Regions from separate parts of the Streptomyces sp. NPDC107454 genome, predicted to be linked through region 1. Evidence: riboswitches for the same ligand, from Rfam matches in the RefSeq annotation. Region 1 holds a riboswitch; each other region holds the start of a gene.

Region 1 (4,526 bases):
GGTCCGGCGCGCGCCGGCGCTCGCGCTGCTGCTCGCCGTGTGCGCGCTGTTCCTCGCGGCCTGTCACGGCGGTCATGACTTCGTGCCGGACGGCGGGACCGTCGTCGCCCCGGCCGGGCACCACCACGGGCGCGGCGGAGCCGGCGGCGTCCGGTGGACGGCCTCGGACTGACGCGTCCCCCGGTCGGCCCCTCACCGCTCGCCCCCCGCCCCCGTGCCGGGAAGCCTGGACGGGTGGGGCAGCAGCAAGGAGGCGCGCAGCGGGCCGAGGAGCCGTACGGCGAGCTGTACGAGAAGCCAGGTGACGAGCAGCACGACCGGTCCGGTGGGCGATTGCCCGAGGACCCCGTGCCCGATCCGGGGCTGGGGGACGAGCCGGTGCCCCGCCCGCCCGAGGCGGACCACAGCCGGATCTCCTGCGCGCGCAGCCTCGTCCGGGTGCTGCCCGCACTGCTCATCCTGGTCGGCGCGTTCTACGACTACTTCACCCCGATGGCCTTCACCGCCGGCCCCCTCTTCACGGCCGCGCCGCTCGTGGCCGCCCCGCTCTTCTCGCTGCGCGGCACCGTGCTCACCGGCGTCACGGCGCTCGTCGTGGTGCTCACGGTCCACATCCGGCTGGGCATCGTCTTCAAGGTGGACGCGCTCACGGAGGTCGCCACCGTGGCGACCGTCGGCGTGCTGGCCGTGCTCATCAACATCCTCGTCCGCCGCACCGACGAACGACTCGCCTCGGCCCACCAGATCGCCGAGGCGGCCCAGCGTGCCGTCCTGCCGGAACCCGACCAGCGGATCGGCGGCCTCGACGTCGCCGCGCGCTACGAGGCCGCGCAGGCGGGCGCGTTCATCGGCGGCGACCTGTACGCGGTGCAGGACTCCCCGCACGGCGTACGGCTGGTCGTGGGCGACGTACGCGGGAAGGGCATGGACGCGGTGGCCGCCGTCGCCGTGGTCATCGGGGCGTTCCGGGAGGCGGCCGAGCAGGAGGCCACGCCGGAGGCGGTCGCGCAGCGGCTGGAGCGGGCGCTGGCCCGCGAGGGCACCCGGCGCGAGGGCCTCGACGCCTTCGAGGGGTTCACCACCGCCGTCCTCGCGGAGATCACGCCCGAGGGCGGCCTCGTAAGGATCGTCAACCGCGGCCATCCGGCGCCGCTGCTGCTGCACGCGGACGGAACGCTGGTCACGCTCGCCGCCGCGAACCCCGCACTGCCGCTGGGCATGGGCGAGTTGGGCTGCTGGCCGGACCGTGCCGAGGAGACGGAGTTCCCGCACGGGGCCACGCTCCTCTTCTACACGGACGGACTGTCCGAGGCCCGCGACGCGCAGGGGCGCTTCTACGATCCGGCCGCGCGCCTGGCCGGACGGACCTTCCCCGGCCCCGACGCCCTGCTGGCCACGCTCGTGGAGGAGGTCCGGTTGCACACGGGCGGGGCCCTGACGGACGACATGGCGCTGCTCGCCGTACGGCGGCCGTAGCCACGGAAACGGGCTTTCTTGATCGATGTCACGAGGGGTGATCGGGCGATGTCCCTCCGCATAACAACTGACGCACCGTCAAATAACCGCCGGGTAGGGAGGTGCGGCCAACTCGCCCGATTTCCGCCGGTCATGGGCGGTAAGTCCTGGCCAAAAGTGGTTAATGATCAGTACGAACAGCTTGGAATCCGGTACCCGCGTCTATTAACGTTCGATAACGCAGCGCGGTCGTCCCAGCCGTCACAAGAGTCGGCTCCGTGCGCACGCGCCGAATCCCGCGAGGGAACCGGGGAACCACCAACTTGGGGTGAATCGAGCGTCTTTCACGGTGGAGACACCGTGGGTTGACGCGCGTAGGAGACCTTCCTGCTCCGAACCCGTCAGCTAACCCGGTAGGCGAGAAGGAAGGAAAGGAGCACGCCCACGTGGCGTCCAATCGGCCTGCCCAGCCCACTTCGTTCCCGCCGAACGACACCCAGACTTTTGGCTACGCCTACGGCAAGGACGAGGGCCCCTGGGAGGAGTGGAACCCCACCGAGGATTCCGTCCGTCCCCTCCGTGGCCGGCACCGCGTCTCCAAGCAGCGCGGCGGAGGACTCGCCCGCAGCTCCACGGTCCTGGGCGTCGGCGTCATCGCCGCCGTCGGCGCGGGCGGCATGGCCACCGCGGCGCCCGGCAAGCCGCCGGTCTCCATCTCGCTGCCCGACCTCTCCTCGGTCACCGAATCGGCCAAGGCGCTGATATCCGACGGTGGTTCCAGTACGCCGAAGGGCTCCGCCACCCCGCTCACCAGCGCCGGTGTGACCAGCGCCGACGCCGCGCAGGGCAACACGGACGCGGGCGAGGCGCTGCGCGCCCGCATCATCCAGCAGGCCGAGTCGCAGCAGGACCAGATCGACAAGGCGGCCCAGGACGCCGCCGAGTCCGCCGCCGCGAAGAAGGCGGTCGCGCTGGCCGCCCAGCAGAAGGACGACGCCGAGGCCAAGGTCGCCGCCGCGAAGAAGAAGGCGGACGAGGAAGCCAAGCAGAAGGCCGAGGCCGCGCGCCTCGCCGAGCTCGCCAAGAGCTACTCGCTGCCGACCTCCTCGTACACCCTGACCTCCCGCTTCGGTGACGCCGGCTCCATGTGGTCCTCCGGCTACCACACCGGCCTCGACTTCGCGGCCCCCACCGGCACGCTGATCAAGGCCATCCACAGCGGCACGATCACGGAGGCGGGCTGGGCCGGCTCGTACGGCTACCGCACCATCCTCACCCTCGACGACGGCACGGAGCTGTGGTTCTGCCACCAGTCGTCCATCAGCGTCAGCGTGGGGCAGAAGGTGGCCACCGGCGACGTCATCGGGCGCGTGGGCGCGACCGGCAACGTGACCGGGCCGCATCTGCACCTGGAGGTTCACCCGGGCGGCGGCAGCGCGATCGACCCGATGGCGTGGCTGCACAGCAAGGGCCTGAACCCCTGATCGTTCCCGGGGGCCGTATGCGGAATATGGGAATCCGCTACGGCTGTTGAAATAAGGCATGACTTCTCTACGCAAGCTCGGCTCCTCCGACCTCGAGGTCTTCCCGCTCTCCCTCGGCGGCAACGTCTTCGGCTGGACCGCCGACGAGGCGCAGTCCTTCGCCGTGCTCGACGCGTACACGGCCGGGGGCGGCAACTTCGTCGACACCGCCGACGGCTACTCCGCGTGGATCCCCGGCCACACGGGCGGTGAGTCGGAGACCGTCATCGGCAAGTGGTTCGCCGCGCGCGGCAACCGCTCCGACGTCGTCCTCGCCACCAAGGTCAGTACCCACCCCGAGTACAAGGGCCTGTCCCCGGCGAACATCAAGGCCGCCGCCGACGCCTCGCTGCGCCGCCTCGGCACGGACTACATCGACCTCTACTACACCCACTTCGACGACACCTCGGTGCCGGTCGAGGAGATCATCGGCGCGCTGGACGAACTGGTCCGGGCCGGCAAGGTCCGGGAGATCGGCGCCTCCAACATCTCCGCCGAGCGGCTCGCGGAGTCCGTGGAGTTCTCCGACCGCGAGGGCCTCGCCCGCTACGTCGCCCTCCAGCCCCACTACAACCTCGTCTCGCGCGACACCTACGAGGGCCCGCTCCAGGAGGTCGCCTCCAGGACCGGCCTGGCCGCCATGCCGTACTTCGCGCTCGCGTCCGGCTTCCTCACCGGCAAGTACCGCCCGGGTACGACGGTCGAGTCCGCGCGGGCCGAGGGCGCGGGCAAGCACCTCGGCACCGAGCGCGGCATCCGTGTCCTGGCCGCCCTCGACGAGGTCGCCGGGGCCCATGACGCCGAGGTCGCCACGGTCGCCCTCGCCTGGCTCGCCGCCCGGCCGACGGTCGCGGCGCCGATCGCCTCCGCACGGACGGTCGAGCAGCTGCCCGCTCTGCTGGCGGTCGCCGACCTGACCCTGACGGACGCGGAGGTGGCCAGGCTGACGGAGGCGTCCGCCTGAGGCCTACGACTGGTAGGGGTTGTACGCGGGGTACGGCGTCGCCGGGGCGGGATACGGGGTCGTCGCGCCGGCGGGGTACGGGGTCGCGCCGGCGGGGTTCACCTGGCCGGGCACCGGCGCGTAGCCGTACCCGGGCCACGGCGGCGGTAGCTGCGGCGGCACCGGTACGGCCGGGGCCGACGCGTGGGCCGCGTACGCGAGGGAGGGGCGGGCGACCTCCCGGCGGCGCCACAGCTCGTGCAGCAACTCCCGCTCCCGTACGACGAAGTCGGCGTTGGCGCGGCCACTGCGCCCCCGGTGCCGCAGAAACGCCAGCGAGGTCGCGTACGCCTCGTACTGGGCGACCGAGCGCGCCGCCGCCCTGCCGAAGTGGTGGGCGGCGTAGTCGCGGGCCAGCCGCCGCGCCCGCATCGAGCCGAGCACGTACGGCTCGGGAGGGGTGAGCCATCCGGCCGCCGCGTACGCCGGAAGTTCGGTCCGTACGGTCTTCAGCTCCCGCTGCCGCGTCCAGATGACGAGGAAGGTGAGCAGACCGAACGCGGGCACCATGAACGCCCCGTACACCGCGTAGAAGCCGTACTCCC
Region 2 (4,526 bases), on a different contig from region 1:
AGGAGGCGGCGAAGTGAGCGAGCTCGCCACCATGGACTTCCACCCGCAGCCCCAGGCGGGCCAGGCCAAGCCCTGGGCCTTCCCGGCGCCCGAGCGCGGCACGCTGGACAACGGCCTGACCGTGCTGCGCTGCCACCGTCCCGGCCAGCAGGTCGTCGCCGTCGAGGTGCTGCTCGCCGCGCCGCTGGAGGCCGAGCCCGCGGGCCTCGACGGCGTCGCCACGATCATGGCGCGCGCCTTCTCCGAGGGCACCGACAAGCTCTCCGCCGAGGAGTTCGCCGCCGAGCTGGAGCGCTGCGGCGCCACCCTCGACGCGCACGCCGACCACCCCGGCGTACGGCTGTCGCTCGAAGTGCCCGTCTCGCGCCTGCCCAAGGCGCTCGGGCTGCTCGCCGACGCCCTGAGGGCACCGGCGTTCGCGGACAGCGAGGTCGAGCGGCTGGTGCGCAACCGGCTCGACGAGATCCCGCACGAGACGGCCAACCCGGCCCGGCGTGCCGCCAAGGAGCTCTCCAAGGAGCTGTTCCCGGCGACCTCGCGTATGTCGCGTCCGCGCCAGGGCACCGAGGAGACCGTCCAGAAGATCGACTCGGCGGCCGTACGCGCCTTCTTCGACAAGCACGTACGTCCCGCCACGTCGGCCGCCGTGATCGTCGGCGACCTGACCGGCGTCGACCTCGACGCGCTGCTCGCCGAGACGCTCGGCGACTGGACCGGTTCGTCCGCCGAGCCGCGCCCCGTGCCGTCGGTGGCCGCCGACGACACGGGCCGTGTGATCATCGTGGACCGCCCCGGCGCGGTCCAGACGCAGCTGCTCATCGGCCGTGTCGGCGCCGACCGGCACGACCGTGTGTGGCCCGCCCAGGTGCTCGGCACGTACTGCCTCGGCGGCACCCTCACCTCGCGCCTGGACCGCGTCCTGCGCGAGGAAAAGGGCTACACCTACGGTGTGCGGGCGTTCGGCCAGGTCCTGCGCGCCGCGCCGGACGGAACCGGCATCGCGATGCTCGCCATCAGCGGCTCCGTGGACACCCCGAACACCGGCCCGGCGCTCGACGACCTCTGGAAGGTGCTGCGCACCCTCGCCGCAGAGGGCCTGACGGACGCCGAGCGCGATATCGCCGTACAGAACCTGGTGGGGGTGGCGCCCCTCAAGTTCGAGACCGCGGCGGCCGTCGCGGGCACGCTCGCGGACCAGGTCGAGCAGTACCTGCCGGACGACTACCAGGCGACGCTGTACCAGCAGCTGGCCGCGACCGGCACCGTGGAGGCCACCGCGGCCGCCGTGAGCGCCTTCCCGGTGGACCGTCTGGTGACCGTCCTCGTCGGCGACGCCGCGCAGATCCAGGAGCCCGTCAAGGCCCTCGGAATCGGTGAAGTGACCGTCGTTCCGGCGGAGTAGAGGTTCAGCGGAGCAGCCGCTCAGCGGGGGCCGGCGGTAAGCCGAGCCGCACGCGGAGCGGAAGAGCGTGACTCCGTAGGGCCCGGGTGACTGAAGAGTCGCCCGGGCCCCTTTTTGATCGGATTTCCGCTCGGGTTCTCGCGCGGACTTCGTCCCCAAGATGTCCGTATTGGTAGGGAGGTTGCCCGTCTGCCCTGTGGCATGCACTACAAAAGCCGTGATCCGTTTGTTGATTGAAAGACGCCCCGTCTAGCGTCGGTGCGGCTGTTCGTCAGGCAGTGCGCCGCGCCCGCGGCACCGGACAGTCATCGCCGAGTCCCCGTACGGCGCGAGCCAGGGGAGCCGGGGACCCACACGTAGTCCCTGGGGTGAATCGGACGCCCTCCCTGGAGGGAGTCCGTAGGAGACCTTCCTGCTCCGAACCCGTCAGCTAACCCGGTAGGCGAGAGGGAAGGAAAGGATCAGCCTCTACATGGCGTTCACCTGTGGCCCCGGGAAACACCGCCGTCCGAGCCGCGTGAAGCGCTCCACCACGAACGCCGTCGGCGTCGCCGCGCTCACCACCACCGGTGTCATCGGAACCCTGGCCGCCCCGGCACTCGCCGCGGACGCCTCCGTCGAGCAGACCGGGCTGACCCAGGCCGTCACCCTCGGCGACAACGTCGCCGCCCAGATCGACGCGCAGGCCGCCGCCCAGCAGCGCGCCGCCGACGAGGCCGCCGCGCGCAAGAAGGCCGAAGAAGCCGCGCGCAAGAGGGCCGCCGAGGAGGCGAAGAAGGAGCGCGAGGCCAAGGAGCGTGCCGCCCGCGCCGCCGAGCGCAAGCGCCTCAACACCTTCGTCCTGCCGATCACCGGCTCGTACATCTCCACCGGCTACAAGACCGGCGGCAGCCTCTGGTCCTCCGGCAGCCACACGGGCGTCGACTTCCATGCCGCCTCCGGGACCTCGGTCCACGCGGTCGGCTCAGGCACGGTCGTCACGGCCGGCTGGGGTGGCGCGTACGGCAACCAGATCGTTCTGAAGATGCACGACGGCACCTACACGATGTACGGCCACCTGTCGTCCATCGGTGTCTCCGTGGGGCAGACGGTCACTCCGGGCCAGCAGATCGGCCTCTCCGGCTCCACCGGGAACACCACCGGGCCGCATCTCCACTTCGAGGCCCGCACGACGGCGGAGTACGGCTCCGACATGGACCCGGTCGCCTATCTCCGCTCGCACGGTGTGAACGTCTGACGTTCGCACACCCCGAACGTCCGACGACCGGCGTCAACACTTCCGAAGCCCCGGCCCCCCAGCCGGGGCTTCGTCGTTTCGAACGGCTGTCTGTCCAAAAAATATCCATGGATTCCGGCCCGCCATCGGAAATTCCGGTTCTCTGCAATAGAGTCGCTGAACAAGCGTCAATCGACCGCGTTTCGCGGGGATTAAGGCGGAGGTCCGGTCATGCGCATTCCCGCGCACTCGGTATGCACGGCGATCCGTGACGACATCGTCGCGGGTGTCTACGAGCGCGGCAGCCGGCTCACCGAGGAACTGCTCGCGCGCCGCTACGGCGTCTCGCGGGTCCCCGTGCGCGAGGCGCTGCGCACGCTGGAGGCCGAGGGCTTCGTCGTCACCCGTCGGCACGCGGGCGCGTGCGTCGCGGAGCCCACCGAGCAGGAGGGCGCGGACCTGCTCGAGATGCGCATCCTCCTGGAGCCGCTGGGCGCCGCGAGGGCCGCGCAGCGGCGCACCGAGGCCCACCTCAAGGTGCTTCGAGGCCTGGTCAGACTGGGCCAGGAGCGGGCCAGGAGGGGGAACAGCGAGGATCTGCGCTCGCTCGGCAGCTGGTTCCACGAGACCCTCGCGCAGGCCTCCGGGAGCCCGGCGCTGACCTCCACGCTGGCCCAGCTGCGGCACAAGATCGCCTGGATGTACGCGGTCGAGGCGCCGGTCAGTCCGGCGGAGTCCTGGGCGGAGCACGGCGGGATCGTGGACGCGGTGGCGCGCGGCGACAGCGAGCGGGCGCGGGCCGTCACGGCGCTGCACGCCGAGCGCGCGACGGCCGCGCACCGGCTGCGTTTTCCCGGCGGGGGAGATCGTCCAGAGCGTGTGAGGACTTCGCAACATCCCGTAAACATGACGGGCGTGCGTCATTAACACCGGCGCCGTATACAAAGAGGGGTAATTCGCGGGGGATTATTTCTGCTGCCCGCAATGAGAAAAAGCGAAGGGCCCGCCCGATGTTTTCGGGCGAGCCCTTCGAATGCGTGCGGGGCGGGGTCTTTTGGTGCGAAGGCCACTCCCGCCATCAATTGAGGAACCCCGTTCGGGGGCTCTTTCTCAGACGGTCTCGGGGAGCTCCTCGAGACCCTCCGCCACCAGCTTCGCCAGCCGGTCGAGCGCGGCGTCCGCACCCTCGGCGTCCGAGGCGAGGACGATCTCCTCGCCGCCCTGGGCGCCCAGGCCGAGGACCGCCAGCATGGAGGCCGCGTTGACGGGGTTGCCCTCCGCCTTGGCGATCGTCACGGGGATACCGGAGGCCGTGGCCGCCCGGACGAAGATGGAGGCGGGACGGGCGTGGAGGCCCTCGGCCCAGCCGACGTTGACGCGGCGCTCAGCCATGTGATGCTGCCCTTCAGGTGTTCAGGGTTGTCTAGACCAGTGTTCCACAACGTGAAGCGAGTCCGGGCTGGGCGTTGTTCCCGTCCCGGACTCCGCGTCGGATCCCGGCCTGGATCCGACTTCGGTGCCCCCAGCCTGCCCCGCGCCGTTGTCGGACGCGAGCCGTACTCTGGGGCCCATGCAGACCTCGTCGGACCGGCACGAGTACCCCTCCCACTGGGAGGCCGACGTGGTGCTGCGCGACGGCGGCACCGCCCGCATCAGGCCCATCACCGTCGACGACGCCGAGCGGCTGGTGAGCTTCTACGAGCAGGTCTCGGACGAGTCGAAGTACTACCGCTTCTTCGCGCCCTACCCGCGCCTGTCCGCCAAGGATGTCCACCGCTTCACGCACCACGACTTTGTGGACAGGGTGGGACTCGCGGCCACGGTCGGCGGCGAGTTCATCGCCACCGTACGCTATGACCGTATTAATGCCGATGGTCGGCCCGCCTCGGTTCCCGCGGACGAGGCCGA
Region 3 (4,526 bases), on a different contig from region 1:
GGGCGCGGGGTCGTTGGCGCCGTTCCCGCCGACCTGGGTGTACGAGCCCGGGCCGAGGTCGACGTGCCACAGCCGCGCGCCGGTGAGCGTGTACGCCTCCAGGAGGTCGGGCTTGTCGCGGGTCTGCGCGAGCCGGCTGACGACGAATTCGTAGCGTCCGTCGCCGTCGAGGTCGCCGGGCCAGGCGTGTTGCACGGTGTATCCGTCGGCGGCGGCCGGCGGAATCCCGGCGTAGCCCCGCGCGAAGTCGAGCGCCGCCGAACTCGGCTTCCGCTCATGGCCGTTGACGACGGCACGCACGGTGCAGGTGCCGGTGCCCCGGCTGTCGTCCTGGTACGTGGTCGACCGGGTGACCGGCGCCTGGTTGAGCCGCCGTCCGCCGAGCGCGTACTCCGTGCCGAGTAACCGCCGGCTCAGGAAGGTGCCCTTGCCCGAGGGGACGGCGACCAGGCCGCGGTCCAGGTTCTCCACGATCCGGCGCGGCGGCGGATGCTGTTCGGTGGCGTGCGAGGGCGCGGCGACCAGACCGGCCGGCAGCGCGGCGGCGGTGCCGACGCCGAGTCTTCGAGGTCTCACGATGGCGTGCTCCTTGCGGTGGCGACGACGGCCGCGATGCCACCGCCGAAGGCGCAGAAAGCGCTTACGGAGATCACTGTGCAGTCACTCTCGCACCGTGTCGAGACCTCGTGCGCGGGTGCCACAAGACCGCAATGTGCCGATCATGAAAGGACCACGCCGGACGTGTGGACAAACGTCGAGGGCCGGACACCGCGATCGCGGTGTCCGGCCCTCGAAGACGTGACTCGAAGACGTGAGAGGCGCGGCAGGTGTCAGCCGACGGTGACACCGTGCGAGCGCAGGTACGCGACCGGGTCCATGTCCGAGCCGTAGTTCGGGGTGGTGCGGATCTCGAAGTGCAGGTGCGGACCGGTGACGTTGCCGGTCGCGCCGGAGAGACCGATCTGCTGGCTCTCGGTCACGGTCTGGCCCGCCGAGACGGACAGGGCGGACATGTGGGCGTACTGCGAGAACCGGCCGTCGGCGTGCTGGATGACGACCTGGTTGCCGTACGCGCCGCCCCAGCCGGCCGATACGACGGTGCCGGCGGCGACGGCCTTGATGGTGGTGCCGGTCGGGACCACGAAGTCCACGCCGGTGTGATAGCCGCTGGACCACATGCTTCCGGCGACCTTGTAGCCGGTGCCGATGGTGGCGCCCCCGACCGGCAGGGTGTAACCGGTGCCGGTGGCCCGGGGGGCGGCGGCCTCGCTCTTGGGCGCGTACTCCGCGCCGGACGACCCGGCGGCCGACTGCGCCGACGACCGCGTGGACGTCTTGGCGGACGAGTATATGGACGGCTTGGTCGACGGCTCGGTGTCGTCGGTCGACGCGGCCCTCTCGCCGATCGTGAGCTTCAGGCCGGGGTGGATCAGCGAGGGGTCGCTGCCGATGGCCTGGCGGTTGTCGGAGTAGAGCTTCTGCCAGCCGCCGCTGACGTGCTGCCGCTCGGCGATCCTGGAGAGCCAGTCGCCGACCTTCACCGAATAGGTTTTCGTCGAGACCGTGGACGTCGTCGCCGTCTTTTCCGAAACCGTCACGGTCTTTTCCGAAACCGCCGCGCCGTAAATGGACGCGGTCTTTTCCGGAGTGGACGAGACCGCGGCCGTCGGCGTCGCGGCATGGGCACCCGCGGCCCCCATCAGCGGCAGCGCGAGGGCGGCGCCACCGGTTCCGGCCACGGCGATCGAGCGTGAGAAACGCTGGGACTTGGGTCGGCGGTGCTTACCCTTCGCGGGCATGAAGAATTCCTCTCCGGCGCCTGCGAGGTGAGCTGTCGGGTGCGGGCTGGAGATGCCCGGCCACGCGGCTGCGCGGCTATACCCCTAGCCGTTCCGGAGACCGGAACAGGCGTGGTACCTGTGGGTCCCCCGCTCCTGCCGGTTACCGGTGGGTGTGCGGATACCGGGCGGCGGCAGGATTGGGCGTCCGTCCGGATTGAGGGCGAACGTAAGCGAGATGGGGGCGCATCGCCAACCATGTGGCTTTTCTGTGCGCGTGCCTTTCTTGATCCGGGCCTGAATTCCGGTCACCCTCCGTGGACAATGATCTCCGCCGATTCTCGATCCGCCCGGGAATGCGGGCGGATCGAGAAAGCGGGCCCGCAACGCATCGTCACGAATATGACGCTGCTCACGCAGGTCACACCACGGCCCTTTATTCCAGGGCCAGCTGGAATTAAGGTACCAATACGGACAGATCACTCACATACGGCATAGCCTGACAATTGCCGCATCGAAGTCCCCGCGCAGCCCTGTCCTCAGCCCGTGATGCAGCAGCACCGCACCTCGGTGAATTTCGCCCGTTTCGCGGCATTCGTACGCGGCGCTCGGATCGAGCCCGCGCAACCGGAGCGGGGCGACCGGCTCACCGTGATGCTGGGCCTGGAGCAGGGCGAGGACGACGGTCTCGTCGCCGTGGACGTACTGCACGGCGCTCAGCCCGCCCTCCGGAGGCCGCAGCCGATAGAGGTCGCCGCGCTGCACGACCGGCCGGATCTCCTTGTAGAGCTCCACCCACTCCCGCGCCTCGACGAGGTCCGCCTCGCTCCAGTCGGCCAGGTCACCGCCGACCCCCAGCACCCCGGCCATGGCGCTGACGAACCGGAAGCGCAGCGAACTGATCCGACCGTTGAGCTGCGCGTTCGGACTGTCGGTGACCCAGGCGGCCATGATCCGGGCCGGGTGGATCTGGCTGAAGCCGTGCTGGATGGCGAGCCGGTCGAGCGGGTCGGTGTTGTCGGAGGTCCACACCTGATCCGTACGCGCCATGACGCCGAGGTCGATCCGGCCGCCACCGCCCGAGCAGGACTCGAAGGCGACCCCGGGGTGCTCGGCGCGCAGCCGGTCCAGGAGCCCGTACAGGGCCTCCACGTGCTCGACCCACAGCTTCTGCGGGTACGGCTCACCGGGCCATCCGGCGTCCGTGAAGCAGCGGTTGAAGTCCCACTTCACATAGTCGATCGGGGCGCTCGAGAGCAGACCGTCGAGCTGCTCCCACAGGTACTCCTGGACATCCGGTCGGGCGAGGTTGAGTACGAGCTGGTTGCGGAACTCCGTCCTGGTCCGCCCCGGCTGGAACTGCACCCAGTCGGGGTGCGCGCGGTACAGCTCGCTGTCCGGGTTGACCATCTCCGGCTCGACCCAGATCCCGAACTGCATGCCCAGCGCGTGCACGTCGTCGGCGAGCGGCTTCAGTCCCTGCGGGAAACGGTCCGGGTTGGGGGCCCAGTCACCGAGCCCGGCGCGGTCGCTCGTCCGTGCCCCGAACCAGCCGTCGTCGACGACGAACAGCTCGACGCCCATCTCCGCGGCCCGCCGGGCCAGCTCCCGCTGCCGCTCCTCGGAGATGTCGAAGTGGGTGGCCTCCCAGGAGTTGAAGAGCACCGGCCGGTCCTGGTCCGCGTCCGGGATCACGAACGCCCGCTGGTACGCGTGCCACGTCCGGCTCGCCGCGCCGAAGCCGCCGTCGCTCCACAGCCCCGCGAAGACCGGGGTGGTGAACGACTCCCCCGGCTCCAGACGCAGCAGTCCGGAGTCGTCGTACCCCGCGCCGCCGGAGATCTGCACGCGCGCGTCGGGGAGTTGGGCCACGCAGATCCGCCACGAGCCCGACCAGCCGAGCGCGCACCCGTAGACCTCGCCGCTCTCCTCACTCGCCCCGCTGTCCAGCGCGACCCACGGCAGGTGCTGGTGCCCGGTGTGCCCGCGGCGGCTGCCGATGACCTTCTCACCGTAGGTGAGGGGGGAGCGCGCGAGCCGGGACTCGGCCGCCCACCGCCCGTGCAGCTGGGAGAGGCGCCAACCGTCGCGCTCGGGCAGCGTCCAGGTCGCGGAGTCCGCGCGCAGCAGCTCCAGGGAAGGTCCTTCGTTGGCCAGGGTCACCCAGCGCTCGACGACGTCGCCGCGCATCCGGTAGTGCAGGGTGATGCCGAGCCCGTCGTCCGCGAAGCGCAGCCGCAGTTCGTCGCCGTCGGCGTTTTGCTCCACGAAAGACGTCTCGAAACGCCACTCGGTGCCGCGCCGCTCCTGCGTCCGCACGGACAGCGCCGGGCGTACGAAGCGGGGGCCGCCCTCGACGGGATACTCCTCGCGCCCGTCGAGCCGGGACTCGAAGGGCCGGTACGGCGGGCCGGGCAGGGCGGCCAGCGACTCGGCGTCGGCGAGGGTGATCCGTGGCCCCCAGTGGAGATGGAGCAGTTCGTCGAGGTCGGTCAGCCGTAGGGCGTAGCTGCTCGTGGGACCCGAAAGAAGCCACGTACGACCATCTTCGCCGATTTCGATCATCAAACCCTCACAGATTCGAACATCCGCACTCAATCACCAACATCATCAACGGCGTCTCACCCGGGAGGCAACGGCTGTGGACAACTTCATTGCCTGAGGAACCCATGTCGTATCGTCGAAAGCGCGATTCCCGTCGGCGAGCGTCGCCGAGCAGCGCCGGCGGTCCAATGGGAGGAGCCCCCG

The links. A riboswitch is a leader RNA that binds a small molecule or an ion and turns the genes downstream of it on or off. The one in region 1 is predicted to bind cyclic di-AMP.
Region 2: it holds a riboswitch for cyclic di-AMP, as region 1 does, so the genes downstream of both, ACZ69M_RS40075 (M23 family metallopeptidase) here and ACZ69M_RS36105 (M23 family metallopeptidase) in region 1, are expected to answer to the same signal.
Region 3: it holds a riboswitch for cyclic di-AMP, as region 1 does, so the genes downstream of both, ACZ69M_RS07985 (M23 family metallopeptidase) here and ACZ69M_RS36105 (M23 family metallopeptidase) in region 1, are expected to answer to the same signal.

The regions. Positions count from the first base shown of each region.
Region 1 covers NZ_JBVJPA010000016.1:20,435-24,960, reverse strand. Annotated here, with positions in the region: gene ACZ69M_RS36115 (hypothetical protein) at 1-172, shown strand, start outside; gene ACZ69M_RS36110 (PP2C family protein-serine/threonine phosphatase) at 349-1,476, shown strand; cyclic di-AMP (ydaO/yuaA leader) riboswitch at 1,733-1,890, shown strand; gene ACZ69M_RS36105 (M23 family metallopeptidase) at 1,902-2,939, shown strand; gene ACZ69M_RS36100 (aldo/keto reductase) at 2,998-3,942, shown strand; gene ACZ69M_RS36095 (PrsW family intramembrane metalloprotease) at 3,946-4,526, opposite strand, start outside.
Region 2 covers NZ_JBVJPA010000019.1:133,793-138,318, forward strand. Annotated here, with positions in the region: gene ACZ69M_RS40065 (M16 family metallopeptidase) at 1-17, shown strand, start outside; gene ACZ69M_RS40070 (M16 family metallopeptidase) at 14-1,402, shown strand; cyclic di-AMP (ydaO/yuaA leader) riboswitch at 1,702-1,862, shown strand; gene ACZ69M_RS40075 (M23 family metallopeptidase) at 1,875-2,639, shown strand; gene ACZ69M_RS40080 (GntR family transcriptional regulator) at 2,850-3,545, shown strand; gene ACZ69M_RS40085 (HPr family phosphocarrier protein) at 3,729-4,010, opposite strand; gene ACZ69M_RS40090 (bifunctional acetate--CoA ligase family protein/GNAT family N-acetyltransferase) at 4,189-4,526, shown strand, end outside.
Region 3 covers NZ_JBVJPA010000003.1:76,606-81,131, forward strand. Annotated here, with positions in the region: gene ACZ69M_RS07980 (rhamnogalacturonan lyase family protein) at 1-576, opposite strand, end outside; gene ACZ69M_RS07985 (M23 family metallopeptidase) at 831-1,799, opposite strand; cyclic di-AMP (ydaO/yuaA leader) riboswitch at 1,802-1,960, opposite strand; gene ACZ69M_RS07990 (alpha-galactosidase) at 2,262-4,343, opposite strand; gene ACZ69M_RS07995 (tyrosine-protein phosphatase) at 4,526-4,526, shown strand, end outside.